4 regions of the Paracoccus sp. J39 genome follow, and region 3 is predicted to be linked to each of the others. Evidence: riboswitches for the same ligand, from Rfam matches in the RefSeq annotation. Region 3 holds a riboswitch; each other region holds the start of a gene.
The links. A riboswitch is a leader RNA that binds a small molecule or an ion and turns the genes downstream of it on or off. The one in region 3 is predicted to bind cobalamin.

Region 1 (2,193 bases), on a different contig from region 3:
CGCCATAGCCCTTGGGGATTTGCGGGTTGCCGCCCGAAAGCAGCTTCGGCTTGTCCTGCGATTTCTCCATGCTCCTAGAACTCCACGCCCGGCTGGGCCTTGATCCCGTCGCGGAACGGGTGCTTGACCTGCTCCATCTCGGTCACAAGATCGGCCAGCGCGATAAGTTCCGGCCTGGCATTGCGCCCGGTCAGCACGACATGGGTCATCGGCGGCTTTTCGTCGCGCAGGAAGGCCAGCACCTCGTCCAGATCCAGATAGTCATAGCGCAGGGCGATGTTGATCTCGTCCAGCAGCACCATGCGGATCGAGGGTTCGCGGATCAGCTGCTTGGCCTTTTCCCAGCCGGCGCGGGCGGCGGCGATGTCGCGCTCGCGATCCTGCGTTTCCCAGGTGAAGCCCTCGCCCATGGCGTGGAACTGGCACAGATCGGCGAAATGCGCGGTCAGCAGCCGCCGCTCGCCGGTGTCCCAGGCGCCCTTGATGAACTGCACCACCGCGCAGGGCATGCCATGGGCGATGCAGCGCAGGATCATCCCGAAGCCCGAGGAGGACTTGCCCTTGCCCTTGCCGGTATGGACGATGACCAGCCCCTTCTCGCCCTGCTTCCCGGCCATCATCCTGTCGCGGGCGGCCTTGATCTTCGCCATCTTCTCGGTATGGCGGGCGTTGTCGTCGGTCTGCATCGGGCACTCCTTCGCTTGACAAGTCGGGACCGGGCGCGCACAGACAGGGGGCGCTGGTTCCTGTCCTATGACAGGCGAAGAGGGAATGCGACAGGCAACCGCCTGGAAGCAGCCGCCCCCGCGACCGTGACCGGAGAGGTCGCCCCGAAGCCACTGGCGAAAGCCGGGAAGGTGGGGCGGCCGTGGGCCAAGGCCCGAATCCGCAAGCCGGGAGACCTGCCAGCGCAGAAGGATTGACCGGCGGACGGGGTGTTCCCGCTGGGGCTTGGGGCATTCGCGCCCCTGCGCCCTGCCGCCACAACGGATGAAGGGCGCATGACAGTCACGCTGCATGTCTGCATCACCTGCCGCGCCGGCCAGCCGGTGCTTGAGGGCGAGCCGGTGCCCGGCGCGCGGCTGCATGACGCGCTGACCGCCGAAGGGGCCCCCGACGGCGTGCGCATCGTCCCGGTCGAATGCCTGTCGGCCTGCGCCAGCGGCGCGGCCATCGCGCTGTCGGCGCCCGGCCGCTGGACCTATGTCTATGGCCGCATGTCGGCCGAGGACGCGCCCGAGATCCTGGCCGGCGCCGCCGCCTATGCCGGCGCCCCCGACGGCATCGTGCCCTGGCGCGAGCGCGTCACGATTTTCCGCAAGCGCAGCCTCGCGCGCATTCCTCCGATTGGGTAGCCCATGACCGACCTGACCAAGACCCCCGTGACCGTCATCACCGGCTTTCTCGGCGCCGGCAAGACCACGCTGATCCGCCACCTGATGCTGAACCCGCAGGGCAAGCGGCTGGCGGTGCTGGTCAATGAATTCGGCACCATGGGCGTCGACGGCGAGATCCTGAAATCCTGCGCGGACGAGAACTGCCCGGCCGAGAACATCATGGAACTGTCGAACGGCTGCATCTGCTGCACCGTGGCCGACGATTTCATCCCGACGCTGGAGCGGCTGATGGCGATGCCCGTCAAGCCCGACCACATCCTGATCGAGACCTCGGGCCTTGCCCTGCCCAAGCCCTTGCTGAAAGCCTTCGACTGGCCGGCGATCCGCTCGCGCATCACCGTGGACGGGGTGATCGCGCTGGCCGATGCCGAGGCCGTGGCCGCCGGCCGCTTCGCCCCGGACGAGGCCGCCGTCGAGGCGCAGCGCGCCGCCGACGACAGCCTCGACCACGAAACGCCCCTGTCCGAGGTGTTCGAGGACCAGATCGCCTGCGCCGACATCGTCCTGCTCTCCAAGGCCGACCTGGCCGGCGAGGACGGGCTGGCCGCCGCCCGCGCGGTGATCGAGGCCGAGGCGCCGCGCAAGCTGCCGATCCTGCCGCTGACCGATGGGGTGATCGACCCGCGGGTGATCCTTGGGCTGGGTGCGGCGGCCGAGGACGACCTTGCCGCCCGCCCCAGCCATCACGACGGCGCCGAGGACCATGAACATGACGATTTCGACTCGATGGTGATCGAGCTGGCCGAGATCGCCGACCCCGCCGAGCTTGCCGCCCGCATCGAGCGGCTGGCCCGCG
Region 2 (2,193 bases), on a different contig from region 3:
GCTGATAAAGCCCCGGCGCCTTTGCACCGGTGCCATAGCTGGCCCGCAGCTTCACATCCGCCGCGCCGCTGGCGGAAAGCAGATAGGCCCCGGTCAGCCGCCATGTGTTGAAGGTGCCGAACTGATCATTGTCGTCGCGGCGCAGCGCGGCGGTCAGGGTCAGATGGTCGTCGGGACGCCAGGCCGCCTCGGTAAAGAGCGCGGTGGTGGCGTTGCTGGCGATGAAGCTGCCGGTATAATTGGTGATCTGGAGGGTTTCTTCCTTCTCGCGCGTGACGCCGCCCACAAGCGACCATGGCTCGGCCGGCTTCCAGGTCACGTCGTAGCCATAGCGGGTCAGCATGCCGTCGTAGACATCGCCCTCGGGCCGCGAAAAGCCGGTATGATAGGTTCGCCGGGCATTGTAGCGGCCCCAGCTGAGCGTCTGCCGCAGGGTCCGGTCGGCGCTTTCATGGAGGATGCGCGCGCCCAGGTTCCATTCGTCCTTTTCGACCGTATCGCTGCCGTCACTGGGCGGCGAATCGTATTCGTGCCACGTATCGCTGCGCAGAGAGTTCGGCCCGCAACTGCGGCGCGATCTGCCAGCCCAGTGCCGTGCCGATCCCGTTGCCGCGATGGGCGTCGTCGTCCATGGGGCCGGGAACCGGGCTGGTGCGCGGATCGGCCTGCGACGGGCCGTCGTAATGCGTGGAAAAGCCGCTGACCCGGGCGTCGAGATCGCCCCTTTTCCACAGCAGGGTCGCGGTGGCCCGGCGCCAGCCGTCCGGACCAAGCTCCAATCCGCTGGACAGCCGCCAGCCGTCCTGGACCGGGCGCCTGGTGATGATGTTGACAACGCCGCCGATCGCGTCCGATCCGTAAAGCGAGGACTGGTTGCCGCGCAGCACCTCGATCCGGTCGATGCCCTCGACATCCAGATGGTCGAACTGGAACGCCGTCTCGGTCGAGGACGGATCGCCAAGCCGGACCCCGTCCATCAGGACAAGCACCTGGCCGTTATCCGATCCCCGGATGCTGATGCTGGTCCAGGCACCGGGACGGTCCTGCGAGACCTGAACCCCCGGCACGTCCCGCAGCAGGTCGGTGATGCGCTTCGCCTGTTCGCGGCGGGCGCGCTCCTCGGTCACGACGGTGACGGCGCTGCCGATGGCGCGTTCAGGCAGGTCGGCGCGCGAGGCGGTGACGACGATGGTATCCAGCGTCACCGCGTCCTCGGCGGTGGCAGGCGGGACGGCAAGGGTTGTGCCCAACAGCACGGGAATGATATGGCGGACCTTCATTTCGGCACTTATCCTCGTTCAACGGGAAGGGAAGCCGGATACGAAGGCATCGCCGCGACGGTTCTTCCGCCGCGCGCGCGAGTTCAGATTCTATCGGTCGCATCGCACATACCGCTGCCTTCGATCCACATGGGTCACCGCAGCGGAAATCCGCACCCTCGGCTTGTCCCGGCCGCGGGATGGGCGACAGCGACGGCAGGTCTCCTGGCTTCCGGTTCCTTGCGAGTTCCGCGCCTTCCCCCGCCCTGGGGCAGAGTGGCATATGCGGGTCGCTCCCGGTTACAGTTGCGGGCACAGCTGCGGCATCGGTTTCCCTCACCGCATTCCCTTTTCACCCCTTGCGGGGCACCGTCGGCGACCGGATAGCACAAGGGAGTTGTCAAATAAACAGATTAGATGGGCAGTATCTGCTTTTTCCCGCCTGATGGCAGTGCGCTTGATATCGCGGCAAGATCGATGAGGAGATCGACGTCACCCCGGGGGGCCGAGTGCCTCTGGGCATCGCGCGATCTGGATGCGTTCGGCGCCATGCGTGTCGCCGGCGCAAGCCTTGCGGCTTGCGTTTGCGGGTGGGTGTCCTTAGCTTGATCTGTCCCGCCCCTCGCCCCAAGGAGACTCCGCGCGGTGGAAGCCCTTATCGAACAATATCTGGGCAATCCGCTGATATTGGCCTTGCTGCTGTTTCTTGCGAATTTTGTCATGGAAGAAGGGGCGATCATCGCCGGCGCGGCACTGGCCGCCGCAGGAGAGATCGGCACCGGACTGGCCCTGGTGGCGCTGGTAACCGGGAATATCATCAGCGACTGGGCCCTTTACGGGATCGGCGCACTGGCCGGAAGCAACCGTCTCGTCCGGCGCTGGGTGGACGGCAAGATGCTGGAGCGGGGACGGCGGCTGCTGGATCGCGGCGTCC
Region 3 (2,193 bases):
TTCGAGAGCTGCAAGGCCGAGTTGATCGAGCGGCCGATGCTCTCCATGTTGTCTTCCAGCCGCAGCAGGAAGCACGAGATCAGCTCGCCACGGGACTTCTTGCCGGCATTGAGGAACGTGGGCGTCGCCGGCTGGAAGCGGCCCGAGAGCATCTCCTCCATGAAGCGCATGGCCAGCGCCTCGTCGCCGCGCGCCAGCGTCAGGGCGACCATGACCACCCGGTCCTCGTAGCGTTCCAGGTAACGCTGGCCGTCGCGGGTCTTCAGCGTATAGCTGGTGTAATACTTGAAGGCGCCCAGGAAGGTCGGGAAGCGGAACTTCCGCGCATAGGCAGCATCCCAGATCGCGCGCTGGAAATTGCGCGAATACTGGTCCAGCACCTCGGGCTCGTAATAGCCTTCGTCGACGAGATAGCGCAGCTTCTCGTCGAGATTGTGGAAGAACACGGTGTTCTGGTTGACATGCTGCAGGAAATATTGCCGCGCGGCCTTGCGATCCGCCTCGAAGCGGATGCGGCCCTCGCCGTCGTAAAGGTTCAGCATCGCGTTCAGCGCGTGATGGTCCAGCACGGCCTTTACGCCATTGTCAAGCATTCCGTCCCCCAGAATTTCTCAAGCCCCGCCCGGACGCGGGAAAGATCGTTGTCGTCGCCCGCCAGCTCGAATCGATACAGCACGGGGACGTCGCATTTAGCAGAAATGACCCTCGCCGACAGGGCGAAGGTGGCGCCGAAATTGCGGTTGCCGGCGCCGATCACGCCGCGCAGCAGCGCGCGGCGCCCGGGGTCGTTCAGGAAGCGGATGACCTGTTTCGGCACCGCGCCCCGCCCCGCGCCATCGGCATAGGTCGGGCAGATCAGCACATAGGGCCGGCCGGGCTCGGGCAGGATCTCGCACGGCGAGACCGGGATGCGGAGCGCCGGCAGCCCCAGCCGCGCCATGAAGCGCGCCGTGTTCCCCGAGCCCGAGGAATAATAGACCAGTTCGCCCCGGTGCCCGCCCATGGCCGCGCGTTCAGGACAGCCGGCCGATCATGTCGGGCCGGAAACCCGCCCAATGCGCCTCGCCGGCGACGACGACGGGCGCCTGGCGATAGCCGAGCGAGGTGACCAGTTCCATCGCCGCCTCATCCTCGGTCAGGTCGACCAGCTGATAGGGCAGGCCGCGCGCCTCGAGCGCCCGGGTCGTGGCGGTGCATTGCACGCAGGCGGGCTTGGAATAAACGGTGATGGTCATGCCTCTGCTCCTTCTTTCTGTCGGCAAGCAGGGGCCGCGCCCGATGACCGCGCCATCGGAACCGCTTCAGCCCCGCGCCCGCCGCACGGTTTCGTCCTTTCGCGCCATGGCAGGTCTTCTGACTCGCGGGTCCCGGCTTGGCTGGCCTTCCCGGGGCTGGCCCCAGTGGCATTCCAGCGTCGCTCTCCGCTTACAGCTGCGGGGGCAGTGCCGGCCTTGCACCGGCTTCCCTGTTGATCCCCGAGTCGCCCCGGAGGTAACCATGACCCCTGCAGTTAGCCACGCTCCGCCACGCAGGTCAATCCACATCTAGTGGGAAACTGCCCGCCCATTGGAACATCTGGTGGGCTTTCGAACGCCCGCGGGGCGGGCGCCACTTGCATCCCGGCCGAGAGTTGCGGCACCTTTTCCGACGGGAGAGCATCCGGATTGTTGAATCGCTGCAACAGTCGGGCCTGCCGATCCGGGATTTTACGCAGCGTCGTTTGACAATTTGCGACAATTAACCCTCTTGCATGGATCACGCGCGGCTAGGACAGGGGGCGACTGCTCCCCCTCCCGGCTCGTTTCACCGCAAGCCACTCTGCTGAGCCAGCACGTTCCTGTCGCCTCCATCCTCGCGGATGGCAGCGATTTCTTTTGTGCCGGGAGCAATCCATGAACAAGTCCCATCCGAAACCGCCGGTCACGGGGGGCGCAGCGCAATTGCTGCCGACCCTGGGCCTGCTGCCGGTGCTGGCCATCTCGGCCGGCGTGGCCGGCCCTGCACAGGCGCAGGACACCGTCACTCTGGACACGGTGGTCATCCGCCGCCAGCAGGGCAACGAGGCCGAGACAAGCTACAAGGTCACCGAAAGCACCTCGGACAAGGCCACCGCGCCGCTGCTCGACACCCCGCGCTCGGTCACCGTCGTCACCGCGCGCGAGATCGAGGAGCGCGGCCAGACCTCGGTCGCCG
Region 4 (2,193 bases), on a different contig from region 3:
CGGCCCTGATATTCCAGCGCGGCCGATCTCGTATCACGCTCATACCGGCCGCCCGGTGCGAAGGAGGCCTCGTAGATATCTCGTTTCTTCTGCAGCGCGACGTTCAGCTTCTGCGCCGAGTTGCGGGCATCGCCGCCATCAAGCGCCCATGTGCCGGTATATCTGAGATCCCGCAGCCGCGAGGCGTCGTCGTAATCCGGCCGGCCGTCGTAGAAATGCGCGGTGGCCTGGTTGCTGCCCGAAAGGGCGAAGCGGTTCAGCAGCCGACCCCCCAGCGCCTCGGCTTCGAGCCAGAGCGAGCCGTAAGTCTCGTCCCGGTGGGCGGTCCATGGCTCGTCCCGCAGGTATTCGTCGGGCGAGGCGACGAAGGACACCGATTCGTCATAGCCGTATTCCTGCCAGCTGCGCCGCAGGGTGAAGCCGGCGGTCACCGCCTCGCTGATGTCGTAGGAGCCGCCGAGGGTCAGGCTGTCGCGCTCGTTGAACTCGGTATCGCCGCCCGGCGTGCGCGAGGCGTCCTCGCCATCGGTATGGCGCGTCGCGGCCGAGAGGCTGATCTGGCCGCGCGCGCCCATGGCGCGAAGATGGGCGCTGGCGGCGCGGGTGCCCTGACCGCCGATCTCGACCCCACCGCCATAGCTCAGCCCCGGGGCCGAGGCGCGGCGGGTGGTGATCGCGATCACCCCGGCGGCGGCATTGGCGCCGTAGATCGTCGATTGCGGGCCGCGCAGCACCTCGATGCGCTCGACATCCTCGGTCAGCAGGCCGCCGAACACATAGTCGCCGCTGCCGGGGGCATTGGCCTCGACCCCGTCGATCAGCACCAGCACGTGATTGGCTTCGCCGCCGCGGATGCGGACCTTGGTCAGGGTCTCGCCGGTCGAGGTCACGGCCAGGCCGGGCAGGTCGCGCAGCGCGTCCTGGACGGTGACGAAGCCGCGCTCTTGCAGATCCCCGGCGGTCAGGATGCTGTGGGCGCGGCCATAGGCGCTTTCGGCGACCGGCGACAGGCCGCCCGACAGGATCACGGGGTCGAGCATGACGGGCGCCTGGCTCTCCTGGCCCGTGGCGGCGGCCGGAAGGAGCAGGGCGGCGGCGGCCAGCAGGGAGACCGGGGTTCTGAACATTCCAAAGCCTTTCCAGCACGGGGCCCGGCCCCGCGATTTGCAGAACTGCCCTGCGGACAGGCCCGACAGCCCGGCCGCGGGACGGCGACTGTCACCTCTGCGGAACGGCCGCTTCCCGGGCGCGCCCCGCGCCGGAAATGGGTGATCGCTGCGGCAGGTCTCCTGGCTTGCGGATCGTTGCTCGGGCCGGCCTTCCCGGGGGTTGCCCAGTGGCGCCTGCGGCCTTCGCTCACCGCATACAGTTGCGGGGGCAGCCCCGGCCTTGCCCTGGCCGTCTTGCGGCCGGCGGGCGCACCGGTGTTCCCTTTTCATCCGGCATGGCGCCGGAACCGTAGCGGCCTTGCATTGCCGCAGGGCGCCGCGGGCTGTCAAGCGCCAATCCGGTGCCGCCGCGCGGCCGCGACAATCCGCCGGGTGGAACCGGCCGCTGAAGCGCGCCGCGGGGGCAAGGACGCTTTGGTGCCGGAGGGATCGGTGCCCCTCTGCCTGCTGCGGGATGGAACCGGCGGAACCCGCCCGCCTGCGGCGCGGGAAGGCGCCGCCTGCCGGAAAAGGGGGCCGGAATCGGGAAGCCGCCGCGGGTTCCGCGCCGGCCCGAGAACCTCGCCACCGCCGGAGGGCGCGGCCGGGGCGCCGGCCGCGGATGGCACGGGCGCGCCGTCCATTCCTGAGCGTTTTCCACGGGACGCAAAATCCGAACCCGACAGTTCGCATCAGGAAAATGTCACCGAGGAATTCTGTCAACTATATGTTTTTGCTAGATTATTTATTGACCTTCCGCGAATCCCTCTCTATATCCGGCTCAAGGTCGCCAGCCAGCGGAAAGCCAGCCAGCCACCACAGGACCCAGCCAGCCAGCCAGGAGAAACAAACATGGCAAAGACCGCTTGCAACGCCTGCGCGTTCTATGAGGATCACGTCGCCAACTCCGCCAGCACGCTTTCGGATTCCGGCCTGTGCCGCGCCAACCCGCCGGTCACCCAGAAGGATGCGGATACCAGGGGCTATTGGCCGGTCGTCAAGTCGAACGACTGGTGCGGACAGTTCGCCACCAGCTTCGCGGCCG

Region 1: it holds a riboswitch for cobalamin, as region 3 does, so the genes downstream of both, L632_RS0119485 (DUF1636 domain-containing protein) here and nrdH (glutaredoxin-like protein NrdH) in region 3, are expected to answer to the same signal.
Region 2: it holds a riboswitch for cobalamin, as region 3 does, so the genes downstream of both, L632_RS25130 (TonB-dependent receptor) here and nrdH (glutaredoxin-like protein NrdH) in region 3, are expected to answer to the same signal.
Region 4: it holds a riboswitch for cobalamin, as region 3 does, so the genes downstream of both, L632_RS0112700 (TonB-dependent siderophore receptor) here and nrdH (glutaredoxin-like protein NrdH) in region 3, are expected to answer to the same signal.

Annotation. Positions count from the first base shown of each region.
Region 1 covers NZ_JAEN01000029.1:18,656-20,848, reverse strand. The annotation lists gene L632_RS0119495 (DUF1801 domain-containing protein) at 1-70, opposite strand, end outside; gene cobO (cob(I)yrinic acid a,c-diamide adenosyltransferase) at 75-686, opposite strand; cobalamin riboswitch at 724-925, shown strand; gene L632_RS0119485 (DUF1636 domain-containing protein) at 1,002-1,355, shown strand; gene cobW (cobalamin biosynthesis protein CobW) at 1,359-2,193, shown strand, end outside.
Region 2 covers NZ_JAEN01000026.1:26,883-29,075, reverse strand. The annotation lists gene L632_RS25010 (TonB-dependent siderophore receptor) at 1-550, opposite strand, end outside; gene L632_RS25130 (TonB-dependent receptor) at 507-1,280, opposite strand; cobalamin riboswitch at 1,457-1,648, opposite strand; gene L632_RS23635 (DedA family protein) at 1,905-2,193, shown strand, end outside.
Region 3 covers NZ_JAEN01000020.1:6,332-8,524, forward strand. The annotation lists gene nrdE (class 1b ribonucleoside-diphosphate reductase subunit alpha) at 1-593, opposite strand, end outside; gene nrdI (class Ib ribonucleoside-diphosphate reductase assembly flavoprotein NrdI) at 575-1,003, opposite strand; gene nrdH (glutaredoxin-like protein NrdH) at 1,014-1,235, opposite strand; cobalamin riboswitch at 1,326-1,515, opposite strand; gene L632_RS22940 (TonB-dependent siderophore receptor) at 1,893-2,193, shown strand, end outside.
Region 4 covers NZ_JAEN01000011.1:133,000-135,192, reverse strand. The annotation lists gene L632_RS0112700 (TonB-dependent siderophore receptor) at 1-1,127, opposite strand, end outside; cobalamin riboswitch at 1,262-1,476, opposite strand; gene L632_RS0112695 (hypothetical protein) at 2,001-2,193, shown strand, end outside.